Regions from separate parts of the Streptomyces sp. NPDC056169 genome, predicted to be linked through region 1. Evidence: predicted binding sites of a transcription regulator. Region 1 holds the regulator's gene; the other holds the start of a gene.
What was found. Region 1 encodes HrcA, which represses chaperone genes, less so after heat shock. Its sites were predicted from a motif close to TTNGCACTCNGNNNNNCNGAGTGCNAA; they were not measured.
Positions count from the first base shown of each region.

Region 2: the regulator HrcA is predicted to act here: its motif matches at 3,621-3,647, upstream of groL (chaperonin GroEL).

Region 1 covers NZ_JBHJUO010000013.1:154,639-166,140, reverse strand. The annotation lists gene ACFC0G_RS22785 (hypothetical protein) at 1-1,093, opposite strand, end outside; gene ACFC0G_RS22780 (adenosine deaminase) at 1,320-2,354, opposite strand; gene ACFC0G_RS22775 (ribonuclease Z) at 2,365-3,267, opposite strand; gene ACFC0G_RS22770 (histidine triad nucleotide-binding protein) at 3,271-3,630, opposite strand; gene ACFC0G_RS22765 (tetratricopeptide repeat protein) at 3,713-4,807, opposite strand; gene ACFC0G_RS22760 (ATP-binding protein) at 4,804-6,159, opposite strand; gene ACFC0G_RS22755 (16S rRNA (uracil(1498)-N(3))-methyltransferase) at 6,217-6,960, opposite strand; gene ACFC0G_RS22750 (nitronate monooxygenase) at 6,957-8,042, opposite strand; gene dnaJ (molecular chaperone DnaJ) at 8,188-9,327, opposite strand; gene hrcA (heat-inducible transcriptional repressor HrcA) at 9,328-10,347, opposite strand; gene ACFC0G_RS22735 (MBL fold metallo-hydrolase) at 10,504-11,232, shown strand; gene ACFC0G_RS22730 (DUF3097 domain-containing protein) at 11,243-11,502, shown strand, end outside.
Region 2 covers NZ_JBHJUO010000001.1:462,980-474,481, forward strand. The annotation lists gene ACFC0G_RS02125 (glucosyl-3-phosphoglycerate synthase) at 1-899, opposite strand, end outside; SAM riboswitch class I at 1,048-1,192, shown strand; gene thrC (threonine synthase) at 1,186-2,496, shown strand; gene ACFC0G_RS02135 (MoaD/ThiS family protein) at 2,510-2,785, shown strand; gene ACFC0G_RS02140 (cold-shock protein) at 3,235-3,438, shown strand; gene groL (chaperonin GroEL) at 3,815-5,437, shown strand; gene ACFC0G_RS02150 (hypothetical protein) at 5,555-7,288, opposite strand; gene ACFC0G_RS02155 (hypothetical protein) at 7,263-8,879, opposite strand; gene ACFC0G_RS02160 (SRPBCC domain-containing protein) at 9,096-9,566, shown strand; gene ACFC0G_RS02165 (class I SAM-dependent methyltransferase) at 9,609-10,349, opposite strand; gene ACFC0G_RS02170 (FG-GAP-like repeat-containing protein) at 10,741-11,502, shown strand, end outside.

The DNA of each region.
Region 1 (11,502 bases):
TGCCCGACGCCGTCGACGCCTTGGGCGGCGTGGATCCGTCGAAGAAGCTGATGGCGAAGAGCATGTAGCGGAAGGCCTGGCGTTTCGCACTCAGGATGTTCGCGCAGTTGGAGCTGGACCGATCGGCTGCCGAGCCGAAGAATCCGGTGCAAGGGCCCGGCGGGCTCCCGCTCTTCAGGTCGTTGAAGTCGTCCGCTGTGCCAGGGCCGTTCGACCGCCACATGAGGGGGTTCACGGTCGTGACGGCCTCTCCCTCCGTCACATGGAGGTTGACGCCCCGGAACTTGGTCTTCGTCGCGTCGGCCGGATCGGGGTACGGGTCGACCGGAGCCTCGGCGAACGCCTTGACCACGTCGGCGAGCGCCTCGGCCTGCGGTTTGGTCTCGGCCATGTAGTCCGCCTCGACGAACAGGTCCTTGCGGTAGGGGACGGCCCCGTACGGCTGGTCGCCCAGGGGCAGGTCCACGGTCCCGTCGGTGTCGAAGTCGTAGCCCCTGCCCGGGACCTCCCAGGTGTTCATGAGGCCGTCGCCGTCGCTGTCCACGCTGTTCGCCAGGCTCACGCACGAGGGTGTGGTGATCGTGAAGTAGCCCCGGGCGACGGAGCCCTCGCTCTCACCGGCCAGGGTGGGGACCCCCGCTCCCTGTTGACCGGTCAGACCGCCTCCGGTGAACGTGCAGGTCATCAGGTCGAACGAGAGGTTGAGGTCGTTGCTCCCACCGACCCACTTGACGGGGTCGTCGGCGCTCAGGTCGTCCTGGTCCCACAGCTCCAAGTGGATGGCGACGGGGTTGTGGCTGGTGTCCACGGTCGCCGTCCGGACCCAGTTGGTCCTGAAGTCGGCCCCGTGGGCGCAGCAGTAGTCGTCTTTCCCGTCGAACAGCCCCTGATGGTCGATCTCGAATTTCGGATAGTAGTCGTTCCCACACGCCTCGCCGTCTCCCTCGTCACAGGAGATTTCGACGACCCGGTAGAGGCTCACGGTGATTTGCTCGGTGGCGGCGTGGGCGGAAGTGGCGCCTACGGCGGCCGAGCCCACGAGCATCAACAGAAGTGCGGCGAACAGACGCGCGCACCGACCGACCCTTGACATGCGATGGTCCTCCTCAAGGCCTCACGGCCCCATTGATAGAGGAGCGGATTTTTGCCCGATGATGGCACTCGCCATCGGACCCGAAACGGGCAACACGCCTGCCCGCCGCCACCGCTTGCAAGTGTGCTCGACCGGGCGATCACCGCCGAGGAATCATCGGATGGTCGGCCGGTGCGAAGGCGCGATCATCGACACCGGGGAGCGCTGGGAGAGCCCTGGGAGAGCCCTAGGAGGCGCCGAAGTCGTAGGCCTCCACCTCGGCGAGGAAACGGGCCCTGCGCGGCTCGTCGTCCTCCAGGAAGGAGGCCTCGAAGGAGTTGCGGGCGAGCTCGCGGAGCTGCTCCGGCTCCAGGGCCAGGGCGGCCCGGACCGCGTCGAAGTTGTCGCCCGCGTAACCGCCGAAGTAGGCCGGGTCGTCGGAGTTCACCGTCACCAGCAGACCCGCCGCCATCATCGCGCGGAGCGGATGGTCGGCGAGCGTGTCGATGACGCGGAGCCGGACGTTCGACAGGGGGCAGAGCGTCAGCGGCACCCGCTCGCGGGCCAGCCGGCCGACGAGCTCCGGGTCCTCCATGCAGCGCAGACCGTGGTCGACGCGCTCCACCCCGAGGACGTCCAGGGCCTCGCGGACGTACTCCGCGGGGCCCTCCTCGCCCGCGTGGGCGACGCGCCGCAGCCCGAGCCGGGCGGCCTCCTCGTACACCGCGCGGAACTTCGCCGGCGGGTGGCCGACCTCCGCCGAGTCCAGGCCGACGCCGGTGATCCGGTCCAGGTACGGCTTCGCGGCCTCCAGGGTGGCCATGGCCGACTCGGCGGACTCGTCGCGCAGGAAGCACATGATGAGCCGCGTCGAGATCCCGTACCGCTCCTCGGACCGGTCGAGGGCGGCCCCGAGGCCCTCGATCACCGTGCCGATCGGGACCCCGCGCGCGGTGTGCGCCTGCGGGTCGAAGAAGATCTCGGCGTGCCGGACGCCCTGGCCTGCGGCCCGCTCCAGATAGGCGTCGGCGAGCTCCGTGAAGTCCCCGGCGGTGCGCAGGACCGCCATCAGCCCGTAGTAGAGGTCCAGGAAGGACTGGAGGTCGCTGAACTCGTACGCCTCGCGCAGCGCGGTGGTGTCCGCGTACGGCAGGGTGACGCCGTTGCGCGCGGCGAGCGCGAAGGCCAGCTCGGGTTCGAGGGTGCCTTCGATGTGGAGGTGCAGCTCGGCCTTGGGGAGCGCCGTGGGGAGTGCCGTGGGAAGTTCCGTGGGGAGGGGCATGGGTGGTGCTCTATCTCTTCGGTACGGGGACCCTCATGAGGTCCTGGGCAATGCTCAGTTCGCCGTCGAACCCGGCCGCCCGCGCCTGTCGCTCGAACTCGGCCGGGTCGTCGTAGCGCTGCGAGAAGTGGGTCAGGACGAGGTGGCGCACGCCCGCGTCCCGCGCCACGGCCGCGGCCTGTCCGGCCGTCAGATGGCCGTGGTCGGTGGCGAGCCGGACGTCCTCGTCGAGGAAGGTCGACTCGATGACGAGCATGTCGGCGCCCTCCGCGAGCGCGTGCACCCCGTCGCAGAGGCGGGTGTCCATGACGAAGGCGAAGCGCTGCCCGCGCCGGACCTCGCTGACCTCTTCGAGGGTCACGCCGTCCAGCACGCCGTCCCGCTGGATCCGGCCCACGTCGGGGCCCTTGATGCCGTGCGCGGCGAGCCGCTCGGGCAGGATCCGGCGCCCGTCGGGCTCGGTGACCCGGTAGCCGTAGGACTCGACGGGGTGGGAGAGCTTGTGCGCGTCGAGGGTGTACGCCTCGGTGACCGCGAGCGGCCCGTCGGCGGCGACGGGCGCCTCGGTCAGCTTCACGGTCTCGCGGTAGGCCGTGGCGTACCGCAGCCGCTCGAAGAAGTGCTGCCCGCTCGCCGGGTAGTGGGCGGTGACCGGGTGCGGGACCTGGTCGAGGTTGATCCGCTGGATCACCCCGGCCAGGCCGAGCGAGTGGTCGCCGTGGAAGTGCGTGACGCAGATCCGGTCGAGGTCGTGCGCGGCGACCCCGGCCCGCAGCATCTGGCGCTGCGTGCCCTCGCCGGGGTCGAAGAGGATGCCCTGGCCGTCCCAGCGCAGCAGATAGCCGTTGTGGTTGCGGTGCCGGGTCGGGACCTGGCTGGCGGTCCCGAGGACGACCAGTTCGCGTACGGACACGGACTATCCGGGCGGCCAGTTGAGACCGCGGCCGCCCAGCACGTGCGCGTGGGCGTGGAAGACGGTCTGACCCGCGCCGGCACCGGTGTTGAAGACGATCCGGAAGCCGTGGCCGTCGACCTTCTCCTGCGCGGCGATCTCTCCGGCCTCGCGCAGTATGTCGGCGGCGACGGTCGGCGCGGCGGCGGCCAGGGAGGCCGCGTCCGGATAGTGGAGCCGCGGGATGACGAGGACGTGGGTGGGCGCCTGCGGGTTGATGTCGCGGAACGCGACCGTCGTCTCCGTCTCGCGGACGATCGTCGCCGGCACCTCCCCCGCCACGATCTTGCAGAACAGGCAGTCGCTCTGCGGCTCTCCGGCCATGGCCCGGGCCTCCTCGCCTCTGATGTGGATCGGTCCAACGGGAATGCTATCCGCCGCCGGCGACATGACCGTCGTCCCCCGGTCAGTCCTTCGGCGCGCGGCGGTTCAGGGCGGAGCGGCTCACCCAGTACGTGATGATCACCGCCCAGAACAGCGGCGTCCCGAGCCCGCCCACGACGCCCGAATCGAACGACCACAACGCCAACGTCACCACCGAGTACAGACCGAGCAGCCCCACCGCGGTCGCCATCGCGATCACCGGCCGGCAGGCGCGCGCGACGAGCAGCATCGGGCGGCGCAGCCGGGCCGGGACCCGGCGGCCCATCCACAGCACCCAGCCGCCCCAGGCGCCGACGACGACGGCCGCGCCGATCACGAAGGGGACGACGGCCTCGGCGCCGGTGGCTCCGGAGCGGACCGGGGCGGTGGCGAGGAAGGAGGCGATGAAGCCGACGAGGGCCACCCAGCGGGCCCCGGCTGCGGTGTTCCAGGCCATGGCCTCCAGGTTGTACCGGGCCTTGCGGTCGTCGAGGTCGAGCGCGGCGGAGGCGACGAAGCCCTCGGCGGCCTGCGTCCAGGCACCGCGCCGGAACCAGCGGCGCCGCAGCCGGAGCAGCGAGAGGTTGTTGTGGGCCTCGCTGCTCTGCGGGTTGAGCCGCAGAGCAGCCTCGTACGCCCGCTGCGCGGTGGCGTGGTCGCCCCGGCGCTGGGCGGTCAGGCCCACGAGGAAGTGCGCCGCGTCCTCCTCGGGGCCGAGGGCGACGGCGGCCCGGGCCGCCTCGTACGCCTCGACCGCGCGGGCCGGGGTGCGGGAGTGCTCGGCGTGCTCGGCGAGGGCGGTGCCGAGCGCGTAGTGGCTGCCCCAGTACTGCGGGGCGATCGCGACGGCGCGCCGGGCGGTCGTCTCGGCCTCCGGGAACCGCTTCAGGCCCAGCAGGATCTGCACGCGCATCAGCCAGCCCATGAGCAGCTCGGGCCGGGCGCCCAGCGCCTGGTCCACGGCGGCCAGGGCGGCCGGACCGTCGCCGGCCCGGTGGTGGCAGCGGGCGAGCAGGACGAGGGCGTCGGCGTCCTCCGGGTCGGTCGCCAGGTGCTGGGCGACGAGCGCCCCGGCCTGCTCGTACCGCCCGGTGTCGTACAGCGCCTCGGCGCGCAGGAGCGCGGTCGGAGTGGTCACAGCTTGCGCTTCCGCTTCAGGTAGGCGAGGAGGTCGTCGTACAGCCCGCCCTCGTTGGCGAACATGGCGACGTTCCGGGCGGCGGCGAACCACGGCTCCGTGGACGGCTTGATCTGCTTGGCCGCGCCGAGGAGGTCCTTGGTGGTGATGAGGCGTACGGAGCCGCTGCGGGCGGAGTCGAGGAGCGCGGCCTCGGCGGCGGTCTCGCAGAGATGGGCGAGGTCGGCGCCGGAGAAGTCCTCGGTGACCTTGACGAGCTTGCCGAGGTCGACGGCCTCGATGGGGCGCTCGCGCAGGTGGTAGCGGAGGATCGCCTCCCGGGCGGCGGCGTCCGGCGGCAGCACGAGGAGCGTGCGGTCGAGGCGGCCCGGGCGGCGGAGCGCGATGTCCACGTCCCAGGGCACGTTGGTGGCGGCGAGCACGAAGACGCCTTCGTTGCCGGCGCCGCTCGCGATGCCGTCGAGCTCGGTGAGGAGCTGGTTGACGACGTTGCGCAGCCCGCTGTGGTGCGTACGGGAACGCTTGGCGCCGAGGGCGTCCAGCTCGTCGAGGAAGACGACGCAGGGGGCCTGGCGGCGGGCGGTCTCGAAGATGTCGTGGATGTTCTTCTCGGAGGCCCCGATCCACATGTCGAGGACGTCGGAGAGCGAGACGGTGAGGAAGTTCGCGCCGAGCTCGCCCGCGACGGCCCGGGCGATGAAGGTCTTGCCGCAGCCGGGCGGCCCGTACAGGAGCAGGCCGCCGCGCAGCGACTTGCCGTACAGCCTGCGCAGTTCGGGGTTGCGCATGGGGGCGAGGAAGGCGGCCTCCAGGCGGTCCTTGACCTCCTCCATGCCGCCGACGTCGGCGAGCCGCACGGCACCGGGGGCGTCCACGTCCCAGGCGGCGGCGTCCCCGGCGGCGCCCTCGCCGTCGGCGGCCTGCGGCTCGTCCAGGAAGCGAGGCCCGACGAGGTCCTGGACCTGCTGCTCGGCGGCGTCCCAGTCGAAGGCGGGGGCCGGGGCGGGGGCGGGCGTCGCGGGGGCCTCGGGAGCGGGCGCGGGCGCGGGCGGCGCGGGCTGCTCGACGGCGGGAGGCGTCACGGGTGCCGCCGCAGGAGGTGCCGCGGGTGCCGCCGCGGGAGGCGTCACGGGAGGCGTCGCGGGAGGCATGCCCATCGCCCGCATCATCAGCGCGCGGGCGTCCGCGTCGCCGGGCGCGTGCTGGAGGGCGACGGCCGCCTCCGCGACGGCCTCCTCGTTGCGCCCCTCGGAAAGGAGCAGCTCGGCGAAGTGGAGGCGCAGGGGTACGTCACCGGGGGCGGCGGCAACGGCGGCGCGCAGACTGCGGATCAGAGGGGACTCGTCGGCCATGCGGCCACCCTATGAAGAACCCGGTGGCACCCGTCCACCGGGTTCCGACTAAATCCTTCAGCTCCAGCGGCCGGTGCGCCCCAGGACGAGGGCCGTCGCCGCCGTACCCGCTGTGGAGGTGCGCAGGACACTGCGGCCCAGCCGGTACGGCTTCGCGCCGGCCGCCTCGAAGGCCGCGAGCTCGTCCGGGGAGACGCCGCCCTCGGGTCCGACGATCAGCACGATCGAGCCCTTCGCGGGCAGTTCGGCGGTGGCCAGCGCGCCGGACGGATGCGCGCGGTCCTCGTGGAGGACGGCGGCGAAGTCGGCGGCCGCGAGGAGGGCGGCGAGCTGCTTGGTCGTCATCAGGTCGGCGACCTCGGGGAAGCGCGTGCGGCGCGACTGCTTGCCCGCCTCGCGGGCGGTGGCACGCCACTTGGCGAGCGCCTTGAGGCCCCGGTCGCCCTTCCACTGGGTGATGCAGCGGGAGGCAGCCCAGGGGACGATCGCGTCGACCCCGGTCTCCGTCATGGTCTCCACGGCGAGTTCGCCCCGGTCGCCCTTGGGCAACGCCTGGACGACCGTGATCCGCGGCGACTCCTCGGCGTCCTCGTGCACCTCGGCGACCCGCACGGTCAGCTGGTCCTTGCCCTCGGCGGCGAGCACCACGCACTCGGCCCAGCGGCCCCGGCCGTCGGCGAGGACGAGCTCCTCGCCCTCGCGCAGCCGCTTCACGGAGACGGCGTGCCGGCCCTCGGACCCGTCCAGGAGGAAGCTCCCGGGGCCGGGAACGGTGTCGACGACGAAGACGGGTGCGGTCATGAGGCGCTCCTGTGGGCCAGGTCGGAGAGGGCGGTGTCGAGTTCGGCGGCCAGGACCTCGACGAGCTGCCCTGCGGGGAGTTCGCGGGCGAGCCGGTGGCCCTGCCCGGCCCACAGGGCCATGCCCTGGGAGTCGCCGGAGGTGGCGGCGGCCTTGCGGAGCGGGGCGGTGAGGTGGTGGACCTCGGGGTAGGCGGCGGGGGCGTACGGCCCGTGCTCGCGCATGAAGCGGTTGACGAGCCCGCGCGCGGGACGCCCGGAGAAGGCCCGGGTGAAGGCGGTCCGGGTGAAGAGCGGATCGGTCAGGGCCCGCTTGTGCAGCGGATGCGCGCCGGACTCGGGGCAGCCGAGGAAGGCGGTGCCGAGCATGGCGGCGTCGGCGCCGGCGGCGAGGACGGCGGCGATCTGCGCGCCGCGCATGATCCCGCCGGTGGCGACGACCGGCAGCGCGACGCTCTCGCGGACCTGGGTGAGGAGGGCGAGGAGCCCGGTCCCCGGGGTGCCGTCGTCGGCCGGGTCGTCGCGGTACGTGCTCTGGTGGCCGCCGGCCTCGGCGCCCTGGACGCAGACGGCGTCGGCACCGGCCCGCTCGGCGGCGAGGGCGTCCTCGGCCGAGGTGACGGTGACGAGCGTGAACGTTCCGGCGCGGGCGAAGGCGGCGAGCGTCTCGGGAGCGGGACAACCGAAGGTGAAGGACACGACGCGGACCGGGTCGTCCAGGAGGATCGCCAGCTTGGCGTCGTAGCCGTCGTCGTCGCGGCAGTCGTCGGCCTCGCCGAGGGAGGTCTCGTACCAGGTCGCCTCGCCCGCGAGCTGGTGCCGGTAGACCTCGACGGCGGCCGGGTCGGCGTGCGGGCCGCCCTGCGGCACGAAGAGGTTGACGCCGAAGGGGCGCGCGGTGAGCCCGCGTACCTGCTTGATCTCCTGGTACAGGCCTCCGGCCGTCTTGTACCCGCCGGCCAGGAAACCGAGCGCACCGGCCTCGCAGACGGCCCCGACGAGCTCGGGACAGGAAGCGCCACCCGCCATGGGGGCCTGCACGATCGGATACCGAAAGAGATCGTTCAGTGCGGTGGTGGACATACGGGCATCGTTTCATGACGGCCGCGGCGGGCCGAATCGGTACGTCAGGTCACGGAAGGCGGCCCTCCGGAGACGGAGGGGGCAGAACGGGAAGGGGCGGAACGGCCCATCGCCGCCCCGCCCCTTCCCTCACGATGCCGTCCGGTCAGGTCCGCCCGTTGAAGGCGTCCTTCAGGCGCGAGAACAAGCCCTGCTGACCCGGCTGGAACTGCCCGGTGGGCCGCTCCTCGCCGCGCAGCTTGGCCAGCTCGCGCAGGAGCCGCTCCTGCTCCGCGTCGAGCTTGCCCGGGGTCTGCACCTCGACGTGCACGATCAGGTCGCCCCGGCCGTTGCCCCGCAGGTGCGTGACGCCGCGGCCGTGCAGCGGGACCGACTGGCCGGACTGCGTGCCCGGACGGATGTCGATCTCCTCGATGCCGTCGAGGGTCTGCAGCGGCACCTTCGTGCCGAGCGCGCCCGCCGTCATCGGGATGGTCACCGTGCAGTGCAGGTCGTCGCCGCGCCGCTGGAACGTGTCGTGCGGGATCTCGTGGATCTCGACGTACAGGTCACCGGCCGGGCCGCCGCCGGGGCCGACCTCGCCCTCGCCGGCGAGCTGGATCCGGGTGCCGTTGTCGACACCGGCCGGGATCTTGACGGTGAGGGTGCGACGGGACCGGACCCGGCCGTCGCCCGCGCACTCGGGGCACGGGGTCGGGACGACGGTGCCGAAGCCCTGGCACTGCGGGCAGGGCCGGGAGGTCATGACCTGGCCCAGGAAGGACCGGGTGACCTGGGAGACCTCGCCGCGACCGCGGCACATGTCACAGGTCTGGGCGGAGGTGCCGGGCGCGGCACCCTCACCCGAACAGGTGGTGCAGACGACGGCCGTGTCGACCTGGATGTCCTTGGTGGTGCCGAAGGCCGCCTCGTTGAGGTCGATCTCCAGACGGATCATGGCGTCCTGGCCGCGGCGGGTCCGCGAGCGCGGGCCGCGCTGCGAGGCCGTGCCGAAGAACGCGTCCATGATGTCGGAGAAGTTGCCGAAGCCACCCGCGCCGAAGCCGCCCGCGCCGCCCCCGCCGGAGGCCGAGAGCGGGTCGCCGCCGAGGTCGTAGACCTGCTTCTTCTGCGGGTCCGAGAGGACCTCGTAGGCGGCGTTGATCTCCTTGAAGCGTTCCTGCGTCTTCGGATCGGGATTCACATCCGGGTGCAGCTCGCGCGCGAGCCTCCGGAAGGCCTTCTTGATCTCGTCCTGGGAAGCGTCGCGGCGCACGCCGAGTACGGCGTAGTAGTCCGTGGCCACTTACGACTCCGCCAGGATCTGTCCGACGTAACGTGCCACTGCGCGTACCGCTCCCATCGTTCCGGGGTAGTCCATGCGGGTCGGTCCGACCACGCCGAGTTTGGCGACTGCTTCGCCGCCCGAACCGTAGCCGACCGAGACGACGGACGTGGAGCTCAGCCCCTCGTGGGCGTTCTCGTGCCCGATGCGTACGGTCATGCCCGATTCCTTGGCCTCGCCGAGCAGCTTGAGGAGCACGACCTGCTCCTCCAGAGCTTCCAGGACGGGCCTGATCATCAGGGGGAAGTCGGGTCCGAAGCGGGTGAGATTGGCGGTGCCGCCGATCATCAGCCGCTCCTCGTGCTCCTCCACGAGCGTTTCGAGGAGGGTCGCGAGCACGGTCGAGACCGTGGCGCGGTCCTCGAGCTCCTCGAAGGACTCGGGGAGGTCCTGCACCAGCTGCGGCACGTCGGCGAACCGGCGGCCGACGACCCGGCTGTTGAGCCTGGCCCGCAGGTCGGCGAGGGAGGTCTCGCCGAAGGGCGCGGGACAGTCGATGACGCGCTGCTCGACGCGGCCGGTGTCCGTGATGAGCACGAGCATCAGGCGGGCCGGGGCCAGCGCCAGCAGCTCCACGTGCCGGACGGTCGAGCGGGTCAGCGAGGGGTACTGGACGACGGCGACCTGCCGGGTCAGCTGGGCGAGCAGCCGGACCGTCCGCCCGACGACGTCGTCGAGGTCGACGGCCCCGTCCAGGAAGTTGTGGATGGCGCGCCGCTCGGGCGTCGACAGCGGCTTGACGCCGGCCAGCCGGTCGACGAAGAGCCGGTAGCCCTTGTCGGTCGGGATGCGCCCGGCGCTGGTGTGAGGCTGGGCGATGTAGCCCTCCTCCTCCAGCACGGCCATGTCGTTGCGGACCGTGGCGGGCGAGACGCCGAGCTTGTGGCGCTCGGTGAGCGCCTTCGAGCCGACCGGCTCCTCCGTCCCGACGTAGTCCTGGACGATGGCGCGCAGCACCTCGAGTCTGCGTTCGCTGAGCATCGTGCGCACCTCCAGCTGTCCTCGTCGTTCCGGATGCTCCGGTTGCTCCGGTTTTGGCACTCACCCTGCCCGAGTGCCAGCAATCCCCCGGCCAGTGTACGGCGGCGGGCAACGCTCCTGGCAAGGAGGCGGGGGCGCACCGGTTAGCGTCGCCCCATGGACATCGATTGGGAAGCGTACGGCTGGGAGCGGCTGGGGGACGGAGTGGGCCGACGCCGGCTGCCCGGCTGGGACGCCACGGTGGGCCTGGTCGTGGGCGCGAAGGGGCTGCTGCTGTACGACACGGGCTCGACGCTCGCGGAGGGCGCCGAGCTGCGCGGCCAGATCGCGGCGTTGACGGACGGCCGAAGAGTGACGCACATCGCACTGAGCCACCCGCACTTCGACCACGTCTTCGGCACGGCGGCGTTCGCGGGCGCGGAGGTCTTCGGCGCGGTGGGGGTGGACGAGCTGCTGAGCCGGGAGCGGGACCGGGAGGACCTGCGCAAGGACGCGATGGCGCAGGGGGTCGACGAGCGGGCGGCGACGGAGGCCGCCGACGTCCTGGTGAGCCCGCGGCACGTGGTCTCCGGGGAGTGGACGCTCGACCTGGGCGGCCGGCAGGTGCTCCTGGCGAACGTCGGCCCGGGCCACACGGGCCACGATCTGGCGCTCTTCGTCCCCGGGGAGCGCGAGGTCGTCTTCTGCGGGGATCTGGTGGAGGAGTCGGGCGAGCCGCAGGCGGGCCCGGACGCGATCCCGTCCCGCTGGCCGGACGCGCTGGACCGGCTGCTGTCGCTGGGCGGCGAGGACGCGGTGTACGTACCGGGCCACGGGGCGACGGTCGACGCCACGTTCGTCCGGACACAGCGCGAGGAACTGGCACGCCGCTTCGCCGTGTCATAACCTCGCCCAAATGCGCAGCTACGACCCGGACCTGACACCTGCTTGGAAGCGGTCGGCCCCCGTCCCGGAGGTCCCGGCGGACCACGACCTCGTCGTCGAGGAAGTCTCCACGGGCTTCTGCGGGGCGGTGATCCGCTGCGAGGCGGGCACGGTGACCCTGGAGGACCGCTTCGGCAAGCACCGGGTCTTCCCGATGGAGCCGCGCGGCTTCCTCCTGGAGGGCCGGGTGGTCACCCTGGTCCGCCCGTCCGCCGCCGCCCCGGTACGCCC
Region 2 (11,502 bases), on a different contig from region 1:
GGCGGCCGCTCCTCCGTGTCCACCGCGTAGGTCCGGGGACTGAACCCCTCCTCGCCCCGCTCGAACTGGGTCAGCCGCGGCCGCACCAGGTGCCCGCGCGAGAGCCGCAGCTGCGCCGTCCGGTAGATCGCCGCGGCCATCCGGCCCAGCGCCCGCTCGTCCTGGTGCCGGTGCTTGCGCACGCCCACGTCCACCTGGGCGAGCGCGTCCAGGCCCACCGTGTGCAGCGCGTCGACGAGCAGCCCCAGCTCCACTCCGTAACCGACCGGGAAGGGCAGCCGCTCCAGGAGCGAGCGCCGCGCCGCGTACTCGCCGCCCAGCGGCTGGACGAAGCCGGCCAGCTGCGGCCAGTGGAGGTTGAGCAGCGGCCGCGCCACCAGCTCCGTCACCCGACCGCCCTGACCGGGAGTGTCTCCGAACGGGCGGTCGTACATCGCCTTGACGAAGTCGACGTCCGGGTCGGTGAGCAGGGGGCCCACGATCCCCGTCACGAAGTCCGCGGAGAAGTCCCGCAGGTCCGCGTCGACGAAGCACACGACATCCCCGCTCGTCACCATGAGTGACCGCCACAGGACCTCGCCCTTGCCGGGGACGGCCGGTATCCGGGGGAGGATCGCGTCCCGCGCGACCACCCGCGCCCCGGCCGCCGCGGCCACCTCCGCCGTACGGTCCGTCGAGCCCGAGTCGAGGACCACCAGCTCGTCGACGAGCGGCACCGCCTCCGACATCAGCTCGCGGCGGATCACGGCGACGATGTCACCGACCGTCGCCTCCTCGTTCAGCGCCGGCAGCACGACGCTGACCTTCGTGTTCCGCTTGGCGGCGAGGATCCGCTCCATCGGCCGGTCAGCCACGGACCAGGACCGCCGGGCCAGCCAGCGCTCCACCTCTTCCAGCACGTGATCTCCATCTCGCGGTACGGACGGCCCGTCCAGGCTCCCGGGCCTTCGGTTACAGTCTTGAACAACGCGGATGCCCGATGCACGTCGGGGTGCCGCCCGCGTCGGAGCGCAGGAACGAAGTTCACCGCGCTTCACAATCGAATACCGCTCATCCAGAGGGGCAGAGGGAAACGGCCCGTTGAAGCCCCGGCAACCCTCCAGTCGGTTACTCGTCCTCCAGCGAGGTCCCCGACTCGGGAAGGTGCCAAATCCGTCTCATGACGAAAAGTTCGTCATGGGAAAGATGAGGAGAAAGGGCCTCGCCTCCATGGCTGTACAGACGGTTACCCCCGCCACTTCGGTAGACCTCGGTCCCGCGTCCGGGCTTTCCTGTCGCGAATGCGGTGAAGTGTTCGCACTCGGCCCGATCTTCGCCTGCGAACTCTGTTTCGGACCGCTCGAAGTCGCGTACGACCTCCCCACCGGTGACCCCGAGGCACTGCGCAAGCAGATCGAGGCCGGCCCCGCCAACATCTGGCGCTACGCCCCCCTGCTGCCCGTCCCCGCCGACGTCGCCGAGAAGCCGAACCTGAACCCGGGCTGGACCAAGCTCGTCCAGGCCGACAACCTCGCCCGCGAGATCGGTGTCGCCCCCGGCAAGCTCTTCGTCAAGGACGACTCGGGCAACCCGACCCACTCCTTCAAGGACCGGGTCGTCGCGCAGGCCATCGAGGCCGCCCGCGCCTTCGGCTTCACCACGCTCTCCTGCTCCTCCACCGGCAACCTGGCCGGCGCCGTCGGCGCCGCGGCCGCCCGCGCCGGCTTCCGCTCCTGCGTCTTCATCCCGCACGACCTGGAGCAGGGCAAGGTCGTCATGGCCGGCGTCTACGGCGGTGAACTCGTCGCCATCGAGGGCAACTACGACGACGTCAACCGCTTCTGCTCCGAGCTCATCGGCGACCCGCTCGGCGAGGGCTGGGGCTTCGTCAACGTCAACCTCCGCCCGTACTACGGCGAGGGCTCCAAGACGCTGGCGTACGAGATCTGCGAGCAGCTCGGCTGGGTCATCCCCGACCAGCTCGTCATCCCGATCGCGTCCGGCTCGCAGCTCACCAAGATCGACAAGGGTCTGCAGGAGCTCATCAAGCTCGGCCTCGTCGAGGACAAGCCGTACAAGATCTTCGGCGCGCAGGCCGAGGGCTGCTCCCCGGTCTCCGTCGCCTTCAAGGCCGGCCACGACGTCGTCCGCCCGCAGAAGCCGAACACGATCGCCAAGTCGCTCGCGATCGGCAACCCGGCCGACGGCCCGTACGTCCTCGACATCGCCCGCCGCACCGGCGGCGCCGTGGAGGACGTGAACGACGAGCAGGTCGTGGACGCGATCAAGCTGCTCGCCCAGACCGAGGGCATCTTCGCCGAGACCGCGGGCGGCGTGACCGTCGGCGTCACGAAGAAGCTCGTCGAGGCCGGTCTGATCGACCCGGAGCTCACCACCGTCGTGCTGAACACCGGCGACGGCCTCAAGACCCTGGACGCCGTGGCCGAGGGCTCGCAGGCGACCGCCACCATCCGCCCGAGCCTGGACGCGTTCCGCGCCGCGGGCCTGGCCCTCTGAGAGGTACGAAGACATGGCCGTGAACGTCCGCATCCCCACCATCCTCCGCACCTACACGGGCGGCCAGTCCGAGGTCCAGGCCGAGGGCGCGACCCTCGCCGAGGTCATCGCGGACCTGGAGAAGAACCACACGGGCATCGCCGCCCGCGTCCTGGACGACCAGGGCAAGCTGCGCCGCTTCGTCAACGTCTACGTGAACGACGACGACGTGCGCTTCGAGCAGGGCCTGGAGACGGCCACCCCGGCCGGCGCGGGCGTCTCGATCATCCCGGCCGTCGCCGGAGGCTGACCGTCGGGCACAGTGCCGGAGGCCGCTGACGCCTCGGCGGCCTCTCGGCTGCCGCATCGCTTGTCCCGTCTTTCTTGAATTGCCCCTTCCGCTCCATAAAGCGGAGGGGGCAATTCTGCATGGTTGAACGGGGTAGAGTTGGGGAAGTCCCCTCCGCTGCTCATGCCGGACGCATATGAGAATGCGTCCTTGCGCGTCAGGAAGCAGCCAAAGTGCGTGTGCGTTGTGTACGTTCTGCGCGTTTTGCCGGGCCCGACTTGCCCCGGAACTCCGGGGATTCTCCCTAATTCCCCTTTCCGCCGTGCCCAGAATTCTCGCTCGAATGACCTGTTGCAGAGGGCAGTTGGGCAGATACATTCAGCGGCGGTCGACGCGTTCCGGCGCAGGGTCTGACCCCGGGTCCGCGAAGTGCGGTTCCCGCGCAAGGGCCAGTAATAGGGGAGTTAGGCATGGCTCAGGGCACCGTCAAGTGGTTCAACGCGGAGAAGGGCTACGGCTTCATCGCGGTCGACGGTGGTGCGGATGTTTTCGTCCACTACAGCGCGATCCAGATGGATGGCTACCGCAGCCTCGAAGAGGGGCAGCGGGTCGAGTTCGAGATTTCGCAGGGCCAGAAGGGTCCGCAGGCGGACATGGTCAAGCTCGCCGTCTGAGCGCGGCGCGATCGGCCACCGACGCAACGCCGTCGAGGGGCCCGCATCCCTGAGGGGACGCGGGCCCCTCGCGCGTTCCCGAAGGTGCGTCAGGTCCGTGACGGGCCCGTGCCGGGGCTGCGTCAGGCCCGTGCCGGGGCCGCGTCAGGCCCGTGCCGGGGCTGCCCGAAACACGAGAGTCGCTTGCACTCTCCTAGGGCGAGTGCTAATCATTGGCGTTAGCACTCGGAAGGTGAGAGTGCTACGAGGATCGGGCAGACGAGGCCGCCGGCCGGGTGGGGCAAGGAACCACACGGAACAAGCGGAGGCCGTCCGTCGCGGGCGTCGGCGCGGTCCTGGAGCGTTATCCACCCCATGTCCGGGAGGACCACTTCACATGGCCAAGATCATCGCGTTCGACGAGGAGGCCCGGCGCGGTCTCGAGCGCGGCATGAACCAGCTCGCTGACGCCGTCAAGGTCACCCTCGGCCCCAAGGGCCGCAACGTCGTCCTCGAGAAGAAGTGGGGCGCCCCCACGATCACCAACGATGGTGTCTCCATCGCCAAGGAGATCGAGCTCGAGGACCCGTACGAGAAGATCGGCGCCGAGCTGGTCAAGGAAGTCGCCAAGAAGACGGACGACGTCGCCGGCGACGGTACGACCACCGCCACCGTTCTCGCCCAGGCGCTCGTCCGCGAGGGCCTCCGCAACGTCGCCGCCGGTGCCAACCCCATGGCCCTCAAGCGCGGCATCGAGAAGGCCGTCGAGGCCGTCTCCGGCGCTCTCCTCGAGCAGGCGAAGGATGTCGAGACCAAGGAGCAGATCGCTTCCACGGCCTCCATCTCCGCCGCCGACACCCAGATCGGCGAGCTCATCGCCGAGGCGATGGACAAGGTCGGCAAGGAAGGCGTCATCACCGTCGAGGAGTCCCAGACCTTCGGTCTGGAGCTGGAGCTCACCGAGGGTATGCGCTTCGACAAGGGCTACATCTCGGCGTACTTCGCCACCGACATGGAGCGCATGGAGGCGTCGCTCGACGACCCCTACCTCCTGATCGTCAACTCCAAGATCTCCTCCGTGAAGGACCTGCTCCCGCTCCTGGAGAAGGTCATGCAGTCGGGCAAGCCCCTGCTGATCATCGCCGAGGACGTCGAGGGCGAGGCCCTGTCGACCCTGGTCGTCAACAAGATCCGCGGCACCTTCAAGTCCGTCGCGGTGAAGGCCCCGGGCTTCGGCGACCGTCGCAAGGCCATGCTGAACGACATCGCCATCCTCACCGGCGGCACGGTCATCTCCGAGGAGGTCGGCCTCAAGCTGGAGAACGCGGGCCTCGACCTGCTGGGCCGCGCCCGCAAGGTCGTCATCACCAAGGACGAGACCACCATCGTCGACGGTGCCGGTGACAGCGAGCAGGTCGCCGGTCGCGTGAACCAGATCCGCGCCGAGATCGAGAACAGCGACTCGGACTACGACCGCGAGAAGCTCCAGGAGCGCCTCGCGAAGCTGGCCGGCGGCGTGGCCGTCATCAAGGCCGGCGCCGCGACCGAGGTCGAGCTCAAGGAGCGCAAGCACCGCATCGAGGACGCCGTTCGCAACGCGAAGGCGGCCGTCGAGGAGGGCATCGTCGCCGGCGGCGGCGTCGCCCTGGTGCAGGCCGACGGCGTCTTCGACAAGCTCGAGCTCGAGGGTGACGAGGCCACCGGTGCCGACATCGTCCGCAAGGCGCTCGACGCTCCGCTGAAGCAGATCGCCGTCAACGCCGGCCTTGAGGGCGGCGTCGTGTCGGAGAAGGTCCGCAACCTGCCCGTCGGCCACGGCCTGAACGCCGCGACCAACGAGTACGTCGACCTCATCGCCGAGGGCATCATCGACCCGGCGAAGGTCACGCGCTCCGCGCTGCAGAACGCCGCGTCGATCGCCGCGCTGTTCCTCACCACCGAGGCCGTCATCGCCGACAAGCCGGAGAAGGCGTCCGCGCCGGCCGGCGGCGGCATGCCGGGCGGTGACATGGACTTCTGATCCTCCGGGATCGGTGGTTCATCGCTGAACGCGCGAGCTGAACGCGCGAGCTGAACGCGACCGAGGGCGGCACTCCCCATCTGGGGGGTGCCGCCCTCGGGCGTTGTCAGGAGATCGTCAGCGCACGTCGACGTAGTCGCCGCCGGCCGACGCCGGGGAGTGGAAGTGCGTGCCGTCGCCGTAGTGGCGGATGCGCCAGGTGCCGTCCCCGGTGGCCTTCGCCTTCAGGGAGACCTTGCCGCTCGCGTTCGACCGGCCCGTCGCCATCTGCTTCCAGGTCGTGCTGCCGCGCGGCTGGAACTGCAGGACGACCGGAGCGTTCCCGTACGCGCGCCAGGCCCAGTTCGCGTAGTGCTGGAGCCCGCCGGTGACCGTCACGTACCCGCCCTTGGCGACCGGCTCGGGGCCGGCGTTCAGGGAGACGATCCGGGTGTCGAGGCGGGTGAGCCGGAACGTCGGAGTGACGGACTCGGCGAACTGGTCGGTGGTGAGGTGCCGGACGCGGAAGTAGCCGCCCTTGCTCGCCGCCGAGAGCGTGAAGTCGTTGTAGTAGGCCGAGTTGACGCTCGCCCAGGCGATCGCCTTCCAGTCGCGGCCGACGAGCTGCTCCAGCCGGACGAACTGGGACGTCTCGAAGTTCGGTTCCGCCACGTACCGGGCGCGGAAGGTGCCGGAGACCGTGACCCGGCCGTCGGCGGAGAGGCGGACGGAGGTGAGGTCGGTGCGGGAGTCCAGGGGGATGGCCAGCGCGCCGTGAAGATCCGGGAAGCTCACGTACCGGTCGGGGGATTCGACGAACCAGTGGCCCGACTCCTTGCCCGCGATGGCGACGAGCCGGGCGGTGAACCGGCCGTCCGTGCCGGTCCGGACGACGGTGCTCGGGCCCGTTCCGTAGGTGGGGCCGCCGAGCCTCACGCGGACCTGGTGGCCGGCGACCGGCGCGCCCGCCGCCGCCGGGTCGGTCACCCGGCCGCTGATGGTGACGGTCTGCCCGTCGAGCGCCCGCTTCTTGTCGGCGGTGGCGGTGACGGCCACCTTGCGTGACACGTAATCGGAGACGCTGAGGTAATCCGTCACGGTGCCGTGGATCTCGGGGGTGTCGGCGGTGACCGTCGTCCGGAAGTGGATGACCGAGGTGCCGAGGTCCTCGCTGGAGATCGGGAACGGCGGCGACGTGAACCGGCCGGCCGCGTCGGTGACCGCCTGTTGCGGCGCGCTCCACGTCCCGTCCGGGCTCGGGCTGGTCCGCTCGATGGTGACCGGCCTGTCGGCCAGCGTGACCCGGTCCCCGGAGCCGGGCTGGATGCCGACGACGGTGCCCGAGGGGCGGGCATTGCGGTCGGTGTACGTGGGCTTGGTGGGGACGAGGGTGATCTCGGGGCGGAGCCGGAAGTCGAGCTGTCCGGCGTCGGTGCGGGTCACCTTGTTGCCGAGGGAGTCGGTGGCGGTGACGTCGATGGCGTACGTCCCGAGGGCCGGGATGCGCCCGCCGTCCTCGACGAGCTTCAACTTGGCGGCGTCCGCGAGCCGGAAGAGGTTGGCGGCGCTCGGGTCCCAGGGGTCGGGGACCACAGGGAGCGTCGGTATGTCGACGAGGACCGTGGAGCCCTGCCGGACCGTGGCCGAGACCTTGGTGATCTTGGCGTTCGGGGCGTCGGTCCAGGCGGTCACCTGGAAGATGCCGCGCTGGGCGTCGTCGGTGAGGGCCCGGCCGATGCCGACGAGCGTGGCGGCGTGGGCGGGCGCGGCCGCGACCGTCAGGGTCCCGGCGGCGAGCGCCGCGGCGGCCAGGCCCGCCGTCAGGGAGCGCCTGTAGGAGGAGAGGTCAGCGCGCATCGATGTACTTCGCATTCGTCTCGCTGTAGAAGTAGCTGCCCGTGGTGTTGAGGTACAGCGCCCAGGAGCCGTCGCCGTACGCGGTGGCGCGGTAGCTGAACCGGCCGTTGGCGTCGGTGGTGATGCCCTGGTTGACCCAGTACCACTGGCTCTCGCCCTTGGGCTTGTAGACCAGGGTCACCTTGGTGCCGGGGAGCGGCTTCCAGAGGCCGCCGACCTTGCGCTGGACGGTGCCGGAGACCGTCATCTTCCCGTTCACCGTGGGCTGCGTGGGGCTGACGCTGAAGGCGGAGAAGCGGGTGGGCGTGCGGGCCCGCTTCAGGGACGTACTGCCCTTGGCGACCAGCTCGTTCGTCTCCGGGTGGTAGATCCGGTAGAGGGCGCTGTCGTAGCCCTGGGTGGTGAAGGTGTAGGAGCAGCCGCTGTCGGTCATGCCGGAGCGCAGGACGCGCCAGGTGGATCCGGCGTCGAAGGAGACCTGGAGCTGCACGGGCTGCCCGTTGCGGCAGTAGGCCGACCCGAACCCGCCCCTGGCGGTGAGCGTCCCGTACTCGTCCAGGGTGATCGTGTGCGGGGAGTACGAGAACTGCTGCGGTACGGCGATGTCGCTCTTGGCGTACGGGCGGGAGTCGTCGAGGTACGGCGAGGGCCGCAGCGAGGTGTACACGAAGTCGGTGCTGTACTGGGCCCGCGCGTTGAAGGAGAAGGTGCCGGTCGCGGAGGAGGTGGCGCCGCCGAGGACGTTCGTCGGGGCGGCACCGTAGGACGGTGCCCCGGTCGAGACGACGGGGGCGCCGGCGAAGGGCTTCCAGCCGGTCGGCGTGTACCGCTCCACGTGTCCGGAGACCCGCACGTCCGTACCGGCGCGCACGCGGTACTTGTTCACGTCGGCGCTGATCCGGTAGAGGAGGGTGTCGACGCCCAGGGACGGGACGTAGGCCCCGTCGTTCGGGTCGTTGACGGTGCCGGTGGTGACCACGGTCGCGGTGCCGGACACCCAGCCGTTCGGGGTCATCGTCAGGGAGAAGCTGCCGTCCGCGCCGGTCGTGGCGGTGGAGTTGACGACCCTGGTGGTGCCGTCGAGGGAGTTGAGGGTGATCGCCACCTTGGTGCCGCCGGGCGCGGCCGTGCGGGCGCCGGTGGCGGGGTTCCAGAGGGTCGTCTTCCCGGAAAGGACGGCCTGGCGCTGGTCGTAGCTGGTGGTGCTGCGGTCCCAGGACACGTCGGTGACGCCGATGTGCGGCCGGTAGCTGTAGGTGCCGCCGGTCGACTGCTGGGTGGTCTGGCCGGGCAGCCGGTAATCGACGCGTACCGGGTAGTCCTGGAACGCGGTGTCCTGCGGGAGCGCGAAGGGCGCGTCGGTCTCCCAGTCGATGTTGTCCGTGGTGAGCGCCTCCGTGGAGGCGAGGACAGTGGCGCCAGGGGCGGTGGATGCCAGGACGCTGACCTTGATCCAGAGCGCGTTGGCGGGCAGTTTCAGGCGGTAGCGCCCGTCGTCCAGCGTCGTGCCGGTCAGGCCCGTCGAATCCGCGTGCGCGGCCGGGGCGTGGATGACGGCGGGCACGATGACACCCGCCGAGAGAGCGAAGACGGCTGCGGCACGCACAAGGGCGTGCGGAAGCCTGCGCGGTGAGCGCGGCAAAGGGACCCCCCACAGGTCTGAGAAGGCGGCGTCGCACGTGATCGGGACGGGCCGCGTGGCAGAACTTTAGCGCTCACCTGTTGAACGTGTTCACTCTGTTTACGGGAGTGGCTGTGGGGGAGCACCGGGGCGATCCTGGAAGGGATACCGCAGAAGGGACATCGTGGAAGGGCCGAGCCCATGGTCACCCTGCTGACGACACCCGCCGACCGCGAACTGGTCATCACGCGGACCTTCGACGCTCCGCCGGGCCGGCTCTGGGAGGCGTGGACGCGCCCCGAGCACGTGCGCGGGTGGTACGGCGTCTCCGGACTGACCACGACGGTCGTCGACATCGACCTGCGGGTGGGTGGCGCCTGGCGCTGGGGCCAGACCGCCCCGGACGGCCAGGAGATCGTCTTCTCCGGCACGTACGAGGAGGTCGTCCCGGCCGAGCGGCTCGACTACACGGAGTTCTTCGAGCAGATGCCGGACGCCGGCCCGGTCCGCGTCACCCTCACGTTCGACGCGACCCCGGACGGCGGCACGGCCCTGACCAGCACCTCGCTCTGGCCGTCGAACGAGATCAGGGACCAGGCGCTGGCGGCGGGCATGGAGGCGGGGGTCAGGGAGCAGTACGACCGCCTGGCGGAGCACGTACGGACGATGTGAGGGCCCGCCTCTGCCTCTGCCCCTGCCCCCGCCCCCGTCCCGTCAGCGGTGACGGAAGAGGGCCGTCCAGAGGAAGGACTCGCCGAAGTGCGGGGAGGTGGGGGCTTCGTCGCGCATGCGGCGGACGTCGATCTCCGTCAGGTCGGCGAAGAGCGTGCGCAGTTCGGTGTCGGTGTAGGCGAGGCCGCCGTCCAGCTTCCCCTGCCGGTAGAAGTCGGCGTCCGGCAGCTCGGAACCCATGCCGCCCTCCCCGGCGGCGAACGCGGTGAGCGCGAAGTGCCCGCCGGGCGCGAGGACGCGGTCGAGGAGCGCGAGGTAGCTGACGCGGCGGTGCGGGGGCAGGTGGTGGAAGCAGCCGGAGTCGTAGACGAGGTCGTACGGGCCGTCCAAGGCTGCGGTGAAGGCGTCGCCACACACGAACCGCACGCCCTTCGCGCCGGCCTCGCGGGCTCGTTCCTCCGCCCAGGCGATGGCGGTGGCGGAGAGGTCGACGGCGTCCACCGCGTACCCGAGCGACGCGAGGTACAGGCTGTTCCGCCCGGGCCCGCACCCGAGGTCGAGCACGCGCCCGCCGGCCGGGAGCAGGCCCTGCTCGACGTACGAGACGAGGTTCTCGTCCGGCTTCGGCACGAAGAACGGCACCGGCTTGTCGCGATCGGCGTAGAAGCCGTCCCACCAGTCGGCCCCGCCCTCCGTCCACCGGTCGGCACCGGGCGCGAAGAGTCCGTCGAGCAGACGCAGGACGTCCTCGACGGTGCGGATGTCACGGTTGTTCAGGTCCATGTGGATCCCCCTCCGAGTCGATCTCCAGGATAGGGGCCGGAGGGGTATAAGCCCAGGTCAGCGGTGGTGTGCGGATCCGCTGGAGGGTTGCTCCGTGACCCTGGGGGCCCCGTCGTGACCCTGCGGGGCGGGCCGGCCCCGCAGGGCCTCCTCGGGCCCTCCCCAGCCCCGGGAAGAGGCCTTCCAGGGCATCGCCCGGACCGGTTTCCGTACGGGATTCCCGCGCGACTCGGCGTCACGGGCCGAGCCGGACCGACCGGGTTGAACGGGTTCGAAAACGCGTTTCCGTCGCCACTCGCCTCTGCTAGTGTCGGCCTGCTCGCGCGGGGAACGAGAGGCGAGATCATGAGACCCCTTCCCCGCGTCGTATGCCCTGGGGAGGGACTTCTACGTGATCAATCCGTTGGATCGACGGCCGCGCCGCCGTGCGCTCGGCCGCATCGCGCTTACCGTCGGCCTCGCGGTGACGGCCGGTGCCGGCACCACCGTGGGGGCGGTGGCCGAGACGCCCGGCAAGACCGGCGAGGCCGTCGTCGTCAGTCCGGGCGCGCGCTTCGTGCCCCGCGCCACCATCGTCCTGAACGCCGGTGAGACCGGCTTCCTGACCGCACAGGAGGGCGACGACCGGCTGCGCTGGATCGACTACGCGACGGGTCGGTCCACCGTCCTCGACCACCGTCTGCCGAAGTCGCTCTCGTACGACGTCGACGAGTACCGCTTCACCGAGTACCCGGCGGACTTCGGACACGGCTCCGACACCGTGGCCGTCCACTCGGAGACCCCGGCCCCGCACGTGACGCTCCAGCAGCGGGCCGGCGGCGGCGCGACGATCGAGGTCCCGATCCCGGAGGGCCAGACGTACGTCGCGACGTACGGCGACACCGTCGTCACCCGGACCGGCACCGAGAGTGCCGTCACCAGCCTGCACCTCCTCCACCCGGAGGCCGGCGGGGTCAGGGAGCAGAAGCTGGAGGGCCTGCCCGAGGGCTGGAACCTCTCCATCAGCGAGGGCGACGCACGGTCCGTCGCGGTCCGTGGCATCAAGTGGGAGAACAGCATGATGTCCCAGGGGTGGTGGGTCGTCGATCTCGCGAGCGGGAGCGTGAAGGCCCTGTCCACCCAGGGCGAGAGCGTCTCCTTCGACAAGGACACC